2 regions of the Aquisalimonas asiatica genome follow, and region 1 is predicted to be linked to the other one. Evidence: predicted binding sites of a transcription regulator. Region 1 holds the regulator's gene; the other holds the start of a gene.
What was found. The regulator FliA, encoded in region 1, starts transcription of late flagellar genes. The targets are predictions, from matches to a motif close to GCTAAAGTTNNNNNNNNNNCNGCCGATA.
Positions count from the first base shown of each region.

Region 2: the regulator FliA is predicted to act here: its motif matches at 3,465-3,492, upstream of BMZ02_RS08055 (methyl-accepting chemotaxis protein).

Region 1 covers NZ_FOEG01000001.1:794,255-801,688, reverse strand. The annotation lists gene flhA (flagellar biosynthesis protein FlhA) at 1-1,865, shown strand, start outside; gene flhF (flagellar biosynthesis GTPase FlhF) at 1,875-3,260, shown strand; gene BMZ02_RS03740 (MinD/ParA family protein) at 3,346-4,194, shown strand; gene BMZ02_RS03735 (RNA polymerase sigma factor FliA) at 4,191-4,919, shown strand; gene cheY (chemotaxis response regulator CheY) at 5,055-5,447, shown strand; gene BMZ02_RS03725 (protein phosphatase CheZ) at 5,458-6,222, shown strand; gene BMZ02_RS03720 (chemotaxis protein CheA) at 6,314-7,434, shown strand, end outside.
Region 2 covers NZ_FOEG01000003.1:17,622-25,055, forward strand. The annotation lists gene BMZ02_RS08040 (porin) at 1-628, opposite strand, end outside; gene yoaA (DNA repair helicase YoaA) at 809-2,725, opposite strand; gene BMZ02_RS08050 (disulfide bond formation protein B) at 2,805-3,323, opposite strand; gene BMZ02_RS08055 (methyl-accepting chemotaxis protein) at 3,565-5,868, shown strand; gene sufU (Fe-S cluster assembly sulfur transfer protein SufU) at 5,856-6,314, opposite strand; gene BMZ02_RS08065 (cysteine desulfurase) at 6,332-7,434, opposite strand, start outside.

The DNA.
Region 1 (7,434 bases):
CCGACGCCGCCGGGAACGTGATCCAGGCCTTCGGGGATTTCGTGGTGGGCGGCAACTACGCCGTGGGTCTGGTGGTGTTCGGGATTCTGGTCATCATCAACTTCGTGGTGGTGACCAAGGGCGCCGGGCGTATCTCGGAGGTCACGGCGCGGTTTACGCTTGACGCCCTGCCCGGCAAGCAGATGGCCATCGACGCCGACCTCAATGCCGGCCTCATCGATTCCGAAACCGCGAAGAAGCGGCGCGAGGAAGTCGCCCAGGAGGCGGACTTCTACGGCTCCATGGACGGTGCCTCCAAGTTTGTCCGTGGCGATGCCATCGCCGGCATTCTGATTCTGTTCATCAACATCATCGGCGGACTGTTCATCGGCATTCTCCAGCACGGCATGCCGTTCCAGTCCGCCATGAACAACTACACGCTGCTCACCATCGGTGACGGGCTGGTGGCACAGATTCCCTCCCTGGTGCTGTCCACCGGGACCGCCATACTGGTCACGCGCGTGTCGTCCTCCCAGGACATGGCGGGCGAGGTGGTCCGCCAGCTGCTGGGTAACCCCAAGGCGCTGGCGGTGAGCGCCGCGGTGCTCGGCATCATGGGGCTGGTTCCGGGCATGCCGAATCTGGCGTTCCTGACCCTGGCCGCCATTGCCGGGTTCTTCGCCTGGCGCATTCACAACAACCCGCCGGTCGAGGAGACCGTGGAGACGTCCGCGGCACCGCGGCGGGCCGGGCCGGCGGGGCGCGCTGCAGCCGGGTCGGGTGGCGACGGTCAGGCACCGGTTGCCACGCAGGGCGGCGATAACCAGGAACTCACCTGGGACGATGTGCCGCCCGTGGATACGGTCGGCCTCGAGGTGGGGTACGGGCTGATCCCGCTGGTGGACCGCAACCAGGGCGGGCAGTTGCTGAACCGGATCAAGGGTGTGCGCAAGAAGGTCTCGCAGGATCTCGGCTTTCTGGTGCCGTCCGTGCACATCCGGGACAACCTCGACCTTGGTCCCAACAGCTATCGCGTGAGCGTGCTGGGTGTCCCCATGGCCGAAGCGGAGTTGCAGCCCAGCCGGGAGATGGCCATCAATCCGGGCTCCGTGAGCGGTGAAGTGAAAGGGCAGGCGGCGCGGGACCCGGCGTTCGGCCTCGATGCGGTATGGATCGAGCCGTCCCAGCGTGACCTGGCCCAGAGCCACGGCTACACCGTGGTGGATGCAAGCACCGTGGCGGCCACGCATCTCAGTCAGATCATCCAGTCCCACGCCCATGAGCTGCTCGGGCACGAGGAGGTGCAGAAACTGCTGGACATCCTCGCCCGCAAGCAGCCCAAGCTGGTGGAGGAGCTGGTGCCCAACACGCTGCCCCTGTCGACGGTGGTCCGGGTGCTGCAGAACCTGCTGGAGGAGCGAATTCCCATCCGCGACATGCGCACTATCGTCGAGACGCTAGCGGAGCACGGCCAGGCGATCAAGGACCCCTCGGCGCTGACCGCGCGGGTGCGCGAGGCGCTGGGGCGGATGATCGTGCAGAACGTGGCCGGCATGTCCGACGAGCTGCCGGTGATCACCCTGGATCCGCAACTGGAACAGTTATTGCTTAGTTCAGTGCAGGGCAACGGTGACGGCACGGCCGGTCTTGAACCCGGACTGGCGGATCGTCTGCAGCGGTCCCTTGCGGATTCCGCGCAGCGTCAGGAAGTTGCGAACCAGCCGGCGGTGCTGCTGACGGCGCCGCAACTGCGAAGCTGGATCTCGCGTCTGACGCGGCACAACATCGAAGGGCTCAATGTCCTGTCGTACAACGAAGTGCCGGACGAGAAACGAGTCAAAATCGTGGCGTCCATCGGTCAACAACAGGTGGCTCAGGGCAGCTAAGGTGAATTCATGAAGATTAAGCGCATCCACGCCGATACCATCCGTCAGGGGATTCGCCGGGTCCGGGAAGAGATCGGGCCGGAAGCGGTGATCCTGTCCACGCGCGAGCGTGGCCAGGGTGTTGAGGTGATCGCGGCCATGGACTTCGACGAGGACAGTCTGCGCGAGCAGGCGGATCGCGATGATCGCCGGATGTCGTCATCGACGCGCCGCACCTCGGGGAGTGCCGCGGATACCGAGGCGACCAGCGGCACCGCCGACTTTACCGAGATGCTGCGGCGTGCAAGGCAGCAGTCCGGTGTCGGCGCCCCCGAGCCCGGGCGCCGTCAGCGGATTGACGTGCACGTGGACGACCCGTTGACGGAAGACGATCTGAATTCGGGGTCGGCCGAGTCGGCAGCGGTGACCGAGCTGCGCCGGGGGCCCGAGCGGACGGAGCGCCCGGATGAGGTGGCCGGCCGGGACGACGAGTCCGTGGAAGCCATGCGCAGCGAGCTCAAAGTGCTGCGGACGCTGTTCGAGAATCAGCTCTCCATGATGGAGTGGCAGCAGCAGGGCAAGAGTCATCCGGGGCGCACGACACTGCTGCGGCAGCTGACCGAGATCGGTTTCGGCCCGGATGTGTGTCGCCAGCTCGCCAACCGCGTGGACGAGAAGCTGGAGCCCGAACTGGCACTGCGGCATGCGCTGCATACCGTGAAGCGCCATCTGCCGGTGAAAGAGGATGACCTGCTCGACCGCGGCGGCGTGGTCGCGCTGGTGGGCCCCACGGGGGTCGGCAAGACCACGACGGTGGCCAAGCTGGCAGCCCAGTTTGCCCTGCGTCACGGTCGACGCAAGGTTGCACTGGTGAGCACGGACAACGTGCGCATCGGTGCCCAGGACCAGTTGCGCAACTTTGCGCGGATCCTGGGCGTGACGGTACAGACCGCGAATTCCGCCGAAGAACTGGAGACGGTGCTCGCCGACCTCTCGGACAAACGCCTCGTCCTGGTGGACACTGCCGGGGTCAGCCAACGGGACATGCGGCTCGCGGAGCAGTTCACCACGTTGAAGGGCGTGGGTGATCGCATCCGTAGTTACCTGGTTCTGTCGGCGAACACGCAGCTGGCGGCTCTGAACGCGACGGTGAAGTCCTATGGCGGCGTGGCGCCGTCCGGATGCATTCTCACCAAGACCGATGACGCCGCCAGCCTCGGCGCAGCGCTTACCGTGCTGCTGCGCCACCGGCTGCCGGTGAGTTTCCTGGGCAACGGTCAGCGGGTGCCGGAGGATCTCATGCCGGCCGATGCCGGCCGTCTGGTGCAGGATGCGCTGAAACTTGTGGAAGAGTACGGCCAGGAAGTGGACGACGAGCAGATGGCCGTGACCTTCTCGGTGGGTGGGTCGCACTGAGCGGCGCACATCATGGGGTCCCCGCGTCGCAGCGGCAGGAGTTCCCGGGGGGGCGCGCCATGACTGAACAAAGAGCACAGCGTTAATGGATCAGGCATCGAGTCTGACACGGGTCAAGGTGATCGCCGTTGCCAGCGGCAAGGGCGGAGTCGGCAAGACCAGTGTGTCCGTCAATCTGGCCGCTTCACTGGCGAGCGCGGGGAATCGCGTGCTGCTCATGGATGCGGATCTGGGGCTTGCCAACGTGGACGTCCTGCTGGGTCTCGAGACCCGGCACAACCTGTCCCACGTGGTGTCCGGGCAGGTGGAGCTGGAAGACATTCTGATTGATGGCCCGGGTGGCGTGCAGATCATCCCCGCCTCCTCGGGTGTCAAGGGAATGGCGGCACTCAGCGCCGCGGAGCAGGTTGGGCTGATCCGGAGCTTCAGCGAGCTGACCGGCGACTGGGACTACCTGATCATTGACACCGCCGCCGGCATCGCCGACAACGTGCTGACGTTCGCCCGGGCCGCCCGCGAGGTGCTCGTGGTGGCGTGCGACGAACCGTCGTCCATCACGGACGCGTACGCGCTGATCAAGGTACTCAACCGCGATTTCGGTCTACACCGTGTGCACATGGTCGCCAACATGATAGCCAGTGCCGCGCAGGGCCAGGAGCTGTACGGGAAGTTGCTGAGAGTGTGTGAGCGCTATCTGGACCTGACCGTCGCCTACATGGGCGGGATCCCCAGTGATGACGCGCAGCGTCGGGCGGTGCAGCAACAGCAGGCCGTGACCACGCTCTATCCCGGCAGCCCCTCTGCCCGGGCCTTCCGGGAGCTGGCGAAGCGCGTTGACCGGCTGCCCGCGCCAACTCGGGCGGAAGGGCATCTGGAATTCTTCGTGGAACGTCTCATTCAGTACAGTGGTGAAGCTGGGGAGGTGCTGTCATGAGTTCGCGCGCCGCAGCGTACTCGCAGGTGCAGGCGCAGACCGGGGAGAACGACCTGGTCGTTCAGAACGCCCCCCTGGTCAAGCGAATTGCCCATCATCTGCTTGCCCGGCTGCCCGAGTCCGTGCAGCTGGAGGATCTGATCCAGGCCGGCATGATCGGCCTGCTGGAGGCGGCCCGGCAGTTCGACGCCTCCCACGGCGCCAGTTTTCCGACGTATGCGGGGATTCGCATTCGCGGCGCCATGCTGGACGAGATCCGGCGGCTCGACTGGACGCCGCGGTCCGTCCATCGCCGTGGCCGGGAAGTGGCCCAGGCCGTTCGCGAGATCGAAAATCGTACCGGACGCGATGCCCGCGACAGCGAGGTCATGGAAGAACTCGGCATGAGTGCCGATGAGTACCACCAGACCCTGAATGACGTCTCCAGCGCCAAGCTGTTCAGCCTCGATGAGGTCTCTCCGGCCACCGGGGAGACCCGGGAGCATGAGGGGGACGATGAAGGGCCGGAACAGCACATCCAGAATGCCGGGTTCCGCCAGTCCCTGGTTGAAGCCATCGGGACGCTCCCGGAGCGCGAGCAGCTGGTGATGTCCCTGTACTATGAACAGGAGCTGAATCTGCGTGAAATCGGGGAAGTGCTCGGGGTCACGGAATCCCGGGTCAGCCAGATTCATGGGCGGATCATGCTCAAGTTGAGGGCGCGTCTTGCCGATTGGACAGAGTGACCGGGCGTTTGTATCGACCGTCAAAATCGCGACGTGTGCGGCAGAACGCAGGAACGCGCTCCGGCAGGGTGAGAGCGTTAACGAGACACCGACGTGTTCACCGCCTGATTAAAGCAAAGGTGATTGATTGTGAGTCTGGATAAAGACATGAGAATACTGATCGTGGACGACTTCTCCACGATGCGGCGCATTATCAGAAACCTCCTGCGCGAGCTTGGCTTCCAGAACACCCAGGAAGCCGATGACGGCAACACGGCGCTGCCCCAGCTCAAGAAGGGAGGCTTCGACTTTCTCGTCACGGACTGGAACATGCCGGGCATGGACGGGCTGACGCTGCTCAAGCACGTCCGTGCGGACGACGACCTCAAGCATCTTCCGGTGCTGATGGTGACCGCAGAGTCCAAGCGTGAACAGATCATCGAAGCGGCCCAGGCGGGCGTGAACGGTTACATCGTCAAGCCGTTCACCGCGGCAACGCTGGAAGAGAAGATCAACAAGATCTTCGACCGTATCGAATCGGCCGAGTGAGGGCAGGCGCATGACGGACGGCAGCCAGGATCTTGCCGCCTACGAAGCCAAGGCTCGCGAATTGCTGTCCTCGATCGAGGCCGGTGACGGGGAGGCCGTGGGCGAGGCGCTGGATGAGTTGACCCGCCTGCGCGAGACGGAGTTGTTCCGGGAGGTCGGCAAGCTGACCCGGGAGCTCCACGAGGCGCTGAAATCCTTCCGCCTGGACGGCCGGCTGAGCGACATCGCCGTCTCCGAGATTCCCGATGCCCATCAGCGGCTGAATCACGTCATCGAGCTGACCGAGAACTCGGCGCACCGGACGCTGACCGCGCTGGAAGAGTCCCTTGAGACTCTGTCCGGCATCAGCAGCGATGGCAAGACGCTGGCCGCGGAGTGGAAGCGGTTCCGCTCACGGCAGCTGTCGGCCACCGAGTTCCGCGGGCTCGGCCAACGGCTTGACCAGTTCTTCGAGCGCCTGGAGACCGAGGGCGACGCCATCCAGGAGAAGCTGACCGACGCGCTGATGGCGCAGGATTATCAGGACCTTACGGGCCAGATCATCCGCCGTGTCATGGACCTGGTGAGAGAGGTGGAGGACGGGCTGGTGTCCCTGATTTCCATCTCCGCCCCGCGACAGACGCAAGGAAAAGCTACGGAAGACGGGAAATCGGCCGACAAGAACACGGAAGATGCAATGAAACTGGAGGGGCCGCAGGTGCCGGGACAGGAATCGGACTCGGCGGTCAGTGGTCAGGACGAGGTGGATGACCTGCTCTCCAGTCTTGGTTTCTGAGTTCGCGCCGCATTGGTGAGTGGCGGGTCGGAGTGACGGCATCCCGGAAGCCCAGCGCGCGGGCGCGGGCCGGGTATCGCTTGGGGGCTTTATGGCAGTTGATACGCAAGACGACATCGTACAGGACTTCCTCGTGGAGTCCCGGGAGATCCTGGAGGAGCTGGGTGAGCAGCTCGTCCAGCTGGAGCGCGCACCGCAGGACCAGGATCTGCTCAACGCGGTGTTCCGCGGCTTCCATACCATCAAGGGTGGTGCGGGCTTCCTGGGCTTCGACCCGCTGGTGGAGATCTGCCACCGCACCGAAGACCTCTTCAACCTCCTGCGCAACGGTGAGCGCGAGGTCACCGCGGAGCTGATGGACTACGTCCTGCGTGCCCTGGACGTGGTGAACAACCAGTTCAGTGACCTGGGGAACGGCGAGGACCCGCGCGAAGCACCCGAAGAGCTTCTGCGCGCGCTGGAACTCCTGCAGGAGCAGGAGTCGGTGGGTGATGCGCCACAGTCGGCCGCGCCGGCATCCGAGCCTGCACCGCAGGACAAGGCCGGCGACAGCCAGGCCGTTGCAGGTGGCGACGACATTACCGAAGACGAATTCGAGGCCCTGCTGGACGCCCTCGACGAGGACAAGCACGAGCCCGAGGCCCCGGCCACCGATAACGGTGCCAGCGGTGCGTCCGGTGACGACATCACCGAGGACGAATTCGAGGCCGTCCTGGACCAGCTTCACGGCGAAGGCAAGCACGGGGGCGTTCCCAAGGGCTCGAACCCGGACGTGCCGGCCGCGAGTTCGGGCGGTGACGACCTGATCAGCGAAGACGAGTTCGAGTCGGTGCTCGACCAGCTCCACGGCGCGGGCAAAGGCCCCACCACGGGCGGCGCCGGTGCTGCGGCGTCGGCGGCGGCTCCCGCTGCGGCAGGAGCGGACAAGGACACGGGCAAGAGTGCCGCCACGCCGGCGAAATCTGCCGCGCCAGCCGCTGCATCCGGCGGCAAGGGTGGCGGTGGTTCCGGAGGTGGCTCCGGGGGCGGTGACAGTGGCTCCGGCGGTGCGGCCGGTGGCGGCAAGGCCGGCGGGGATACCTCCGTACGTGTGGACACCGCCAAGCTCGACGACATCATGAATCTGGTGGGCGAGCTGGTTCTGGTCCGCAACCGCCTGAGCACCATCCGTTCCCAGTACGATGACGAGCGCATGAGTCAGGCCGTCGCCGA
Region 2 (7,434 bases), on a different contig from region 1:
CGCCCTCGTTCCAGCGCTCATGGGAGACCGCCGCGTAAGCCGGGCCCTGCTGGTAGGTCAGGGACGCGCTCCAGGCATCGTCATCATTGCTGTCAGCGGCATTGTCGTCGCTGTCTCCATCAGCGCTGTAGTGCACGTCCACGAACACCCCGCCGAAGGACGGCGTGCGGTAGGCGATGCCGTTGCGAAAACGCTCGTCCACGCCCTGGTTGCCGCCGTAGTTCCCGCGCACGATGTTGCGCGCATCGCCCACCTGGTTGCCGAAAAGATCCGTGCGGCTGCGCAGGGTCTTGTTGGGCGTGTCGAAGCGGCCCGCACGCAGCAGCCCCCAGTCACCCTCCAGCCCGGCGAAGCTGTCGCGGGAGGTAATCGATTGGTCGCCACCATTGTCGATGTCCACCTGCCCTTCCAGCTGCACCAGGGCACGCAGGTTGGGGCCGACGTCGTGCCCGGCACGGAAGCCGAGGCGGCTGGCATTACTGGAGAGGTTGAAGGCGCTGTAGTCATCACCATCGTCCAGGTGGCTGAACGCCAGGTGGGCCTGACCATAGACTTCAATATCGGCCTGGGCCGCGGAGATGCCGCTGACGCCCAGAGCGAGGGCGGCAACCAGGGGAAGGCGCTTCATGATGTGCTCCTGTCATTTCTTATGCATGATTGGCATTAACGCGGGCAGTCTAGGGCGTGCTCCGGCCCTGTTGCGTTGACTCCCGTCACGATTTTCACTGGCGCAGTTGCCACAGGGCGACGTCCGCGGCGGCGATACTGATCGCTCCGGCGGATGATGGCAACCCTGTGCCGTGCTTTCCTAATCCGCGCGGGCGAGAAACGCCTGGACCGCCTCCAGATCCCGGGTCCGGCGCATGGGCGGCAGGCTGTTGAGAAACAGCCTGCCGTAGGACTTCCCGGTGAGACGCGGGTCACCGATCATGAGTACGCCGTAGTCCGATGCATCACGGATCAGTCGCCCCACCCCCTGGCGCAGGGCGATCACCGCCTGAGGAATCTGGAAATCCCGAAACGGATTGCCGCCGTGACGCCGGAGGAAATCGATGCGCGCCTGGGTCACCGGGTCGGCCGGCGAGGCGAAGGGCAGGCGATCGATGATCACCGCCGACAACGCCTCACCCTTGACGTCCACCCCTTCCCAGAAGCTGCCCGTCCCCAGGAGCACCGCGTTACCGGCCTCGCGGAAGCGCTCCAGCAGGAGGTTCTGGGAGGCATCGCCCTGCACCAGGACCGGGTACGGCAGATGGTCCCGCATCAACGCCGCCGCCTGCTGCAGTGCCCGATGACTGGTGAACAGCACGAAGGCCCGCCCGCCGCTGGCCCGGATCACCGCCTCGGCGCGCTCGATGAACGCCTCCGTGTAAAACGGACTGTTGGGCTCGGGCATGCCGGCAGGCGCATACAGCAGCGCGTTGCTGGCGTAATCGAAGGGGCTGTCCACACGCAGGGTGGACGTCTCCCGGTCCAGCCCCATCCGCTCCAGAAAGTGATCGAAACCCTCGTTCACCGACAGGGTGGCCGAGGTGAACACCCAGGCAGCGGGGTGCTTTTTCATGCGCGCCTGGAACGGCTGGCCCACATCCAGTGGCGTCAGCCGCAGGATGAACGCCTGCTGGTAGGTCTCGAACCACTGCACGAAGGCCTCTGCCTCACCGTCGGCGAAACGGTCGAGCAGTGACGCCATGTCCCGGGCGCGGCGGTAGCAGTTCTCGAGGCCGCGCCCCCGCTCCGCCAGCGTCTCCAGCACCTCGGCCAGGGCGCTCGCGGCGGCGCGCAGGTGAATGAGTGCATCCACGGCCTCCTCGCCATCTCCGAGGCTGTTCCAGGCCGCTCGCTGCCCGGCCTCCCCCAGGGTCAAGCGAAAGTCCTGGACGGCCTTGCGCAACACGTCGAGGCAGTCCGGCAGCGCCGGCTGATCGCCAGCGTCGCGCAGGTACTCCGCGTGGGTATCGCGGATGAGCTCCTGGAGCTGACGGCTGCTCACCGCCACGCCGAAGAACTGGGCGGCCACATCGGGCAACTGGTGCGCCTCGTCGAGGATGTAGGCGTCGGCCGAGGGCAGCACCTCACCAAAGCCGCCCTCTTTCAGGGCCATGTCGGCAAGCAGCAGGTGGTGATTGACCACCAGCAGATCCGCCTCCTGTGCACGGCGCCGGGCCGCCATGAGAAAGCAGTCGTCATAGAGCGGGCACTCCTGGCCGAGGCAGTTGTCGGCGGTGGAGGTGGCCCGCCCCCAGATCGGCGCATCGTTGGGGACCTCAGCCAGCTCGGAGATGTCGCCGCTATCCGTCACCGCCGCCCACTGGCGGATCGCCTGCAGCTGGGCACCGGTGCCGGGGCGGTCGAACCGGGCGTCCACCTCGGCCAGATCGGTGCGGTAGAGACAGAGGTAGTTGGTGCGCCCCTTCAGCAGTGCAGTCCGCCGGGGCAGGTCCAGTGCGTCGCGCAGCAGCGGGAGGTCCTTCTGGTAGAGCTGATCCTGCAGGGTCTTGGTGCCGGTGGAGACGATCACCCGCTTGCCGGAGAGCAACGCGGGCAGGAGATAGGCAAAGGTCTTGCCCGTGCCGGTGCCCGCCTCGGCGATCAGCGTCTCACCGGCGTCGATCGCCTCCGCCACACCACGCCCCAGGGCCTGCTGTTCCTCGCGGGGCTGGAAGCCGGGCAGCGCCCCTGCCAGCGCCCCGTCGGGCCCCAGGTGGTGGTCGATGTCGTTCACGGAGGCTCTCCCGCTGTCCGCTGGCCGGTACCGGTCGAGCACGGGATGGTACTAACCTTTCAGCAGGTAAAGCCAGGTCTCAGCGCGGCCGCCGGCAGATCCACAGGGCCCAGAGGCCGAGCAGCGCGTACCCGGCCAGGGTCCAGCCCGGCAGGGTCAGGCCGAGGACCTCGTGCACTTCCGCACACTCACCGGAGCCGGCAAGCACCATGGCGATGACTTCCGTGATCGGAAACGCATCGACCATGTAATCCAGCCCCGGACCACAGGCGGGCACCTCTTCCGGAGGCAGGCTCTGGAGCCAGAGGTGGCGGCCCGCGACGCCGACGCCCACGGCAGCAACCAGCGCGCCGAGCACACCGTAGAAATAACGCCCCCAGAACGGCGCGCCATGAAGGAAACCGATCAGAAACACCACCGCGAGCGCGGCGAAGACAAGGCGCTGCACCATGCAGAGCGGGCAGGGCTCCATACCACCGATATACTCCAGCCCGTAGGCGGCTGCGAGAATCAGCAGAGTGACAATCAGCGCGGTGCCATGACCCCAACGCTGCCGCTGACGCATCTGCGTTTCGGCGGTGGCAAACATTGAACGCATTCAAACGCCTCGTATCCGGTTCCGAGCGCCAGACTACCAGAAGCGTTCAAATGTAAAAGACGCAGATTGTCACAGTTTTTGACAGCCAGCGTGATTTGTCCAGATGACGCTGATCCGCGACACCCGGATGGTCACTGGCGAACTCAAGTATCGGCAGTCCCGGCCGTTATTCTATATTGAGGTGTCGCCCCCCTCACCGGGCGGCCCTGATGATAAGAACGACCGGAGCGAGGAGATACCCATGCGCCTTCCCTGGATCAGCGCCCGGACACGACGGGAACCCGCCACGGAACGTGACCGCAGTGCGCCCGTGGATCACACAGGGCTGATCGAACGCCTCGGCAGCCACGCGGACGGACTGCACGGCGAAATCGACCAGATTCAGCAGGAGCTGGTGGCGGTCAGTGACCGGGTTGACCAGGAGGCCAGGCGGTTTCAGTCACTGCTGGACCTGGGCCGGCAGCTCGCCCGCACCAACGAGACCACGGAAGGCGCCGCCCGCGAGGCACGGGAAGCCACCACCGAAGCGGACCGCGCCGTGGAAGACTCCCGCGCCACACTGACCCGCTCCCTGGACGACATCACCGCCCTGACCGACGCCGTGTCGGCCACCGAACAGGAGATCGGCAATCTCGACGCTGCCCTGGAGGGGGTTGGCAGCGCCGCGGACTCCATCGCCACCATCGCCAAGCAGACCAATCTGCTGGCACTGAACGCCACCATCGAGGCCACCCGGGCCGGCGGAATCGGCCGCGGTTTCGCCGTCGTCGCCGAGCACGTGAAAGAGCTGGCCAAACAGACCGGCCAGGCCACGGAGGAGATCAGCGGCATCCTCGACGAGCTCCGGGAACACGCGCGCAAGCTGATCGACCGTGCAAGTCACTGCACCACCCTGACCGGCACCATCCAGACCGGCACCAGCACCGTGCAGGACCTCCTGGACACCGTCGGCGGTGCCATGGCCGCGGTGGACGGCGCCTACACGCGCATCAACGAGTCGGTGCGCGAGATCAACAGCTCATGCCGGAAAACCGTGGACGGTCTTGAGGGCATGAGCGGGGAAGTGGACACCACCCGCAACGCCCTCACCGAAGCCCGGGACAATGCCCGCCAGCTTGCCGGCACGGCGCAGACCCTCTCGGCCGGCCTGGGTGACGACAACACCGCCGCCGACGCCGAGCGCCTGATCCAGGAGACCGCCAGCACCACCGGCACGCTGACCGTCTACGTCTCGGACGTGGCCGGCGCCGTCAACCAGGTGGAGGAGCGTGTCGCCCACGAAGCCGCCATGCTGGAGACCTTCTCCCGCGCCACGGGACAGCTGGAGGCCGCGGGCCAGTCCGTACAGGAATCCGCCGACGAGGCCCGGCAGAGCGCGGAAACCACCGCGAGCAGCCTCAGCGCCGCCTCGGAGGACATCCGCTCCACCGTCACCGACCTCCAGGACATGACCGGGCAGGTGGGGCAGATGACCACCGAGCTGTCGCAGCTGCAGGATGCACTGCAACGGATTCACAAGGCGTCCACCAGTATCTCGGCCATCGCCAAGCAGACCAACTTCCTGGCCGTCAACGCCAGCATCGAGGCCGCCCGCGCCGGGTCACGCGGCCAGGGCTTCGCCGTGGTGGCGGAACAGGTCAGCGCTCTGGCCGAAGAGACCGGGCAAGCCACCCAGAGCATCGAACAGACACTGGAAGGATTGTCCGACACGGCGGAGACCCTGGCGGCCAAGGGCCGCGACGGCGCCAGCCGCGCCGAACGCGTGCAGGCGGACTCCCGGAACATCAGCGAGGTCCTCACCACCCTGGAACAGGCCATTCGCCAGGTGGGCGAGCAGTCCCGACACATCCAGAGTGCCACCGGCGAGATGAACGAGACCTGCAGCCGGGCGAGCCAGGAGCTGAACGAACTGCACGGCGAGGTACAACAATCCGCGCGCGACCTCACCAGCGCCAACGGCCGGCTGGACACGCTGCTCGGTGAAGGGCAGAAACTGCTCAACCTCTGCAACTCGGTGGACGTGGACACCGTGGACCGCTTTTTCATCAACAAGGCGCAGGAAGGTGCCAGGGCGGCGGGCGCGGCACTGGAGCAGGCACTCCGCGACGGGCAGCTCACGGAAGCGGACGTCTTCGACCGGGACTACGTCCCGGTGCCCGACACTGATCCGCAGCAGTACATGACCCGCTTCGTGGAGCTCACCGACACCCTGTTTCCGGCGTTCCAGGAGGAGATCCTGAGCTGCCACGACAAGATCCTCTCCTGCTGCGCCACCGACGATCAGGGTTACATTGGCACCCACAACCTGCACGTATCCAACCCCCAGCGCCCCGGAGACCGGGACTGGAACCTGGCAAACGCCCGTCACCGGCAGATCTACACCGACCGGACCGGACAGAGTGCGGCGAAGAACACCGAGCCCTTCCTGCTGCAGGCGTATCGGCGCAACATGGGCGAGCGGTTCGTGCTGACCAAGGACGCATCCGCGCCCATCTACGTCCACGGCCGGCACTGGGGCGGTTTCCGGGTGATCTACGTTCCCTGACCCTGCTCCGTGGAAGCGGCGGCGTCATCATCGGCCAGCGCCGCCGACAGCGACGCCCACGGCAGGCCGGCGCACTTGAGGCGGGACGGGAACGCGCGCACCGCCAGCAGGGGCTGCAGGGTCTCCGGGACGACAGCGGTCTCGTCGCCGTCCAGGGCGCGGTTGAAGGCGTCCATGACGGCCAGTGCGTCATCCACGCTTCGCCCTTCCAGGACCGTGGTCAGCAGTGACGCGGAGGCGGTGGCGATGGCGCAGCTCTCCCCCTGGAAGCCGATGGTGGCGATCACGCCATCACGCACATCCAGGGTCAGCTCGATGCGGTCGCCGCACAGCGGGTTGTAGCCGTGGCCACGGTGGGTGGCCGGGTCCACCTCCACGAAGTTGTGCGGTTGCCGGTTATGCGCCAGGACCACATCCTGGTAGAGCTTCAGCAGATCGTCAGCCATCAGTGGAGTGCACCGGGCTAGGCGAACAGTCGCCGGACCTTGTCGATGGAGGCCACCAGGCGGTCCACGTCGTCCCGGGTGTTGTAGACGCCAAAGGACGCCCGCGCCGTGGCGGGAATGCCGTAGCGCTGCATTACCGGCTGGGCGCAGTGGTGGCCCGAGCGGATGGCAACACCGTCGTTGTCGAGAATGGTCCCGATGTCGTGGGGATGGGCCTCGTCCATGACGAACGACAGCGCCCCGGCCTTGCGCCGCGCGGTGCCGATGATGCGCACGCCCTCCAGAGCGCCTACCCGGTCGTGGGCGTAGGCGAGCAGATCCGCCTCATGGGCGGCAACCTTGTCCAGCCCCAGCGCCATCAGCCACTCCAGGCCCGCTCCCATGCCGATGACACCGGCGATGTTGGGCGTGCCCGCCTCGAACCGCTGGGGCGGCTCGGCGAACTCCGAACGCTCGAAACTCACCGTCTTGATCATGTCCCCCCCACCGTGCCAGGGCGGCATCGCCTCCAGCAGCGCATACCGGCCCCAGAGCACACCGGCGCCGCTGGGGCCGTAGGTCTTGTGACCGGAGAACACGAAGAAGTCGCACCCCAGCGCCTGGACGTCCACCGGCATGTGCGGCGCCGACTGGGCGCCGTCCAGCAGCACGGGCACGTCGCGCTCGCGGGCCAGGCGGATGATCTCCTCCACCGGGTTGATGGTGCCCAGGGCGTTGGAGACGTGGATGACGCTCACGAACCTGGTGCGCTCGGTGAGCCGCTCGGCCACGTCGGCGGGATCGATCTCGCCGGCATCGGAGAACGGAACCACCACCAGTTTCGCACCGGTGGCGTCGCACAGGAGCTGCCACGGCACGATGTTGGAGTGATGCTCCATGCCCGTGACCAGGATCTCGTCGCCCGCACGGAGCATGGGGCGGACGAAGCTGTTGGCCACCAGGTTGATGCCTTCGGTGGTGCCGCGGGTGAACACTACCTCGTCTTCCGAAGGCGCGTTCAGGAACCGCTGCACCGTGCCCCGCACCGCCTCGAAGGCGGTGGTGGAGCGCTGCGAGAGATCGTGGACCCCGCGGTGGATGTTGGCGTAGTAACTGCTGTAACAGTCGCTCACGGCATCGA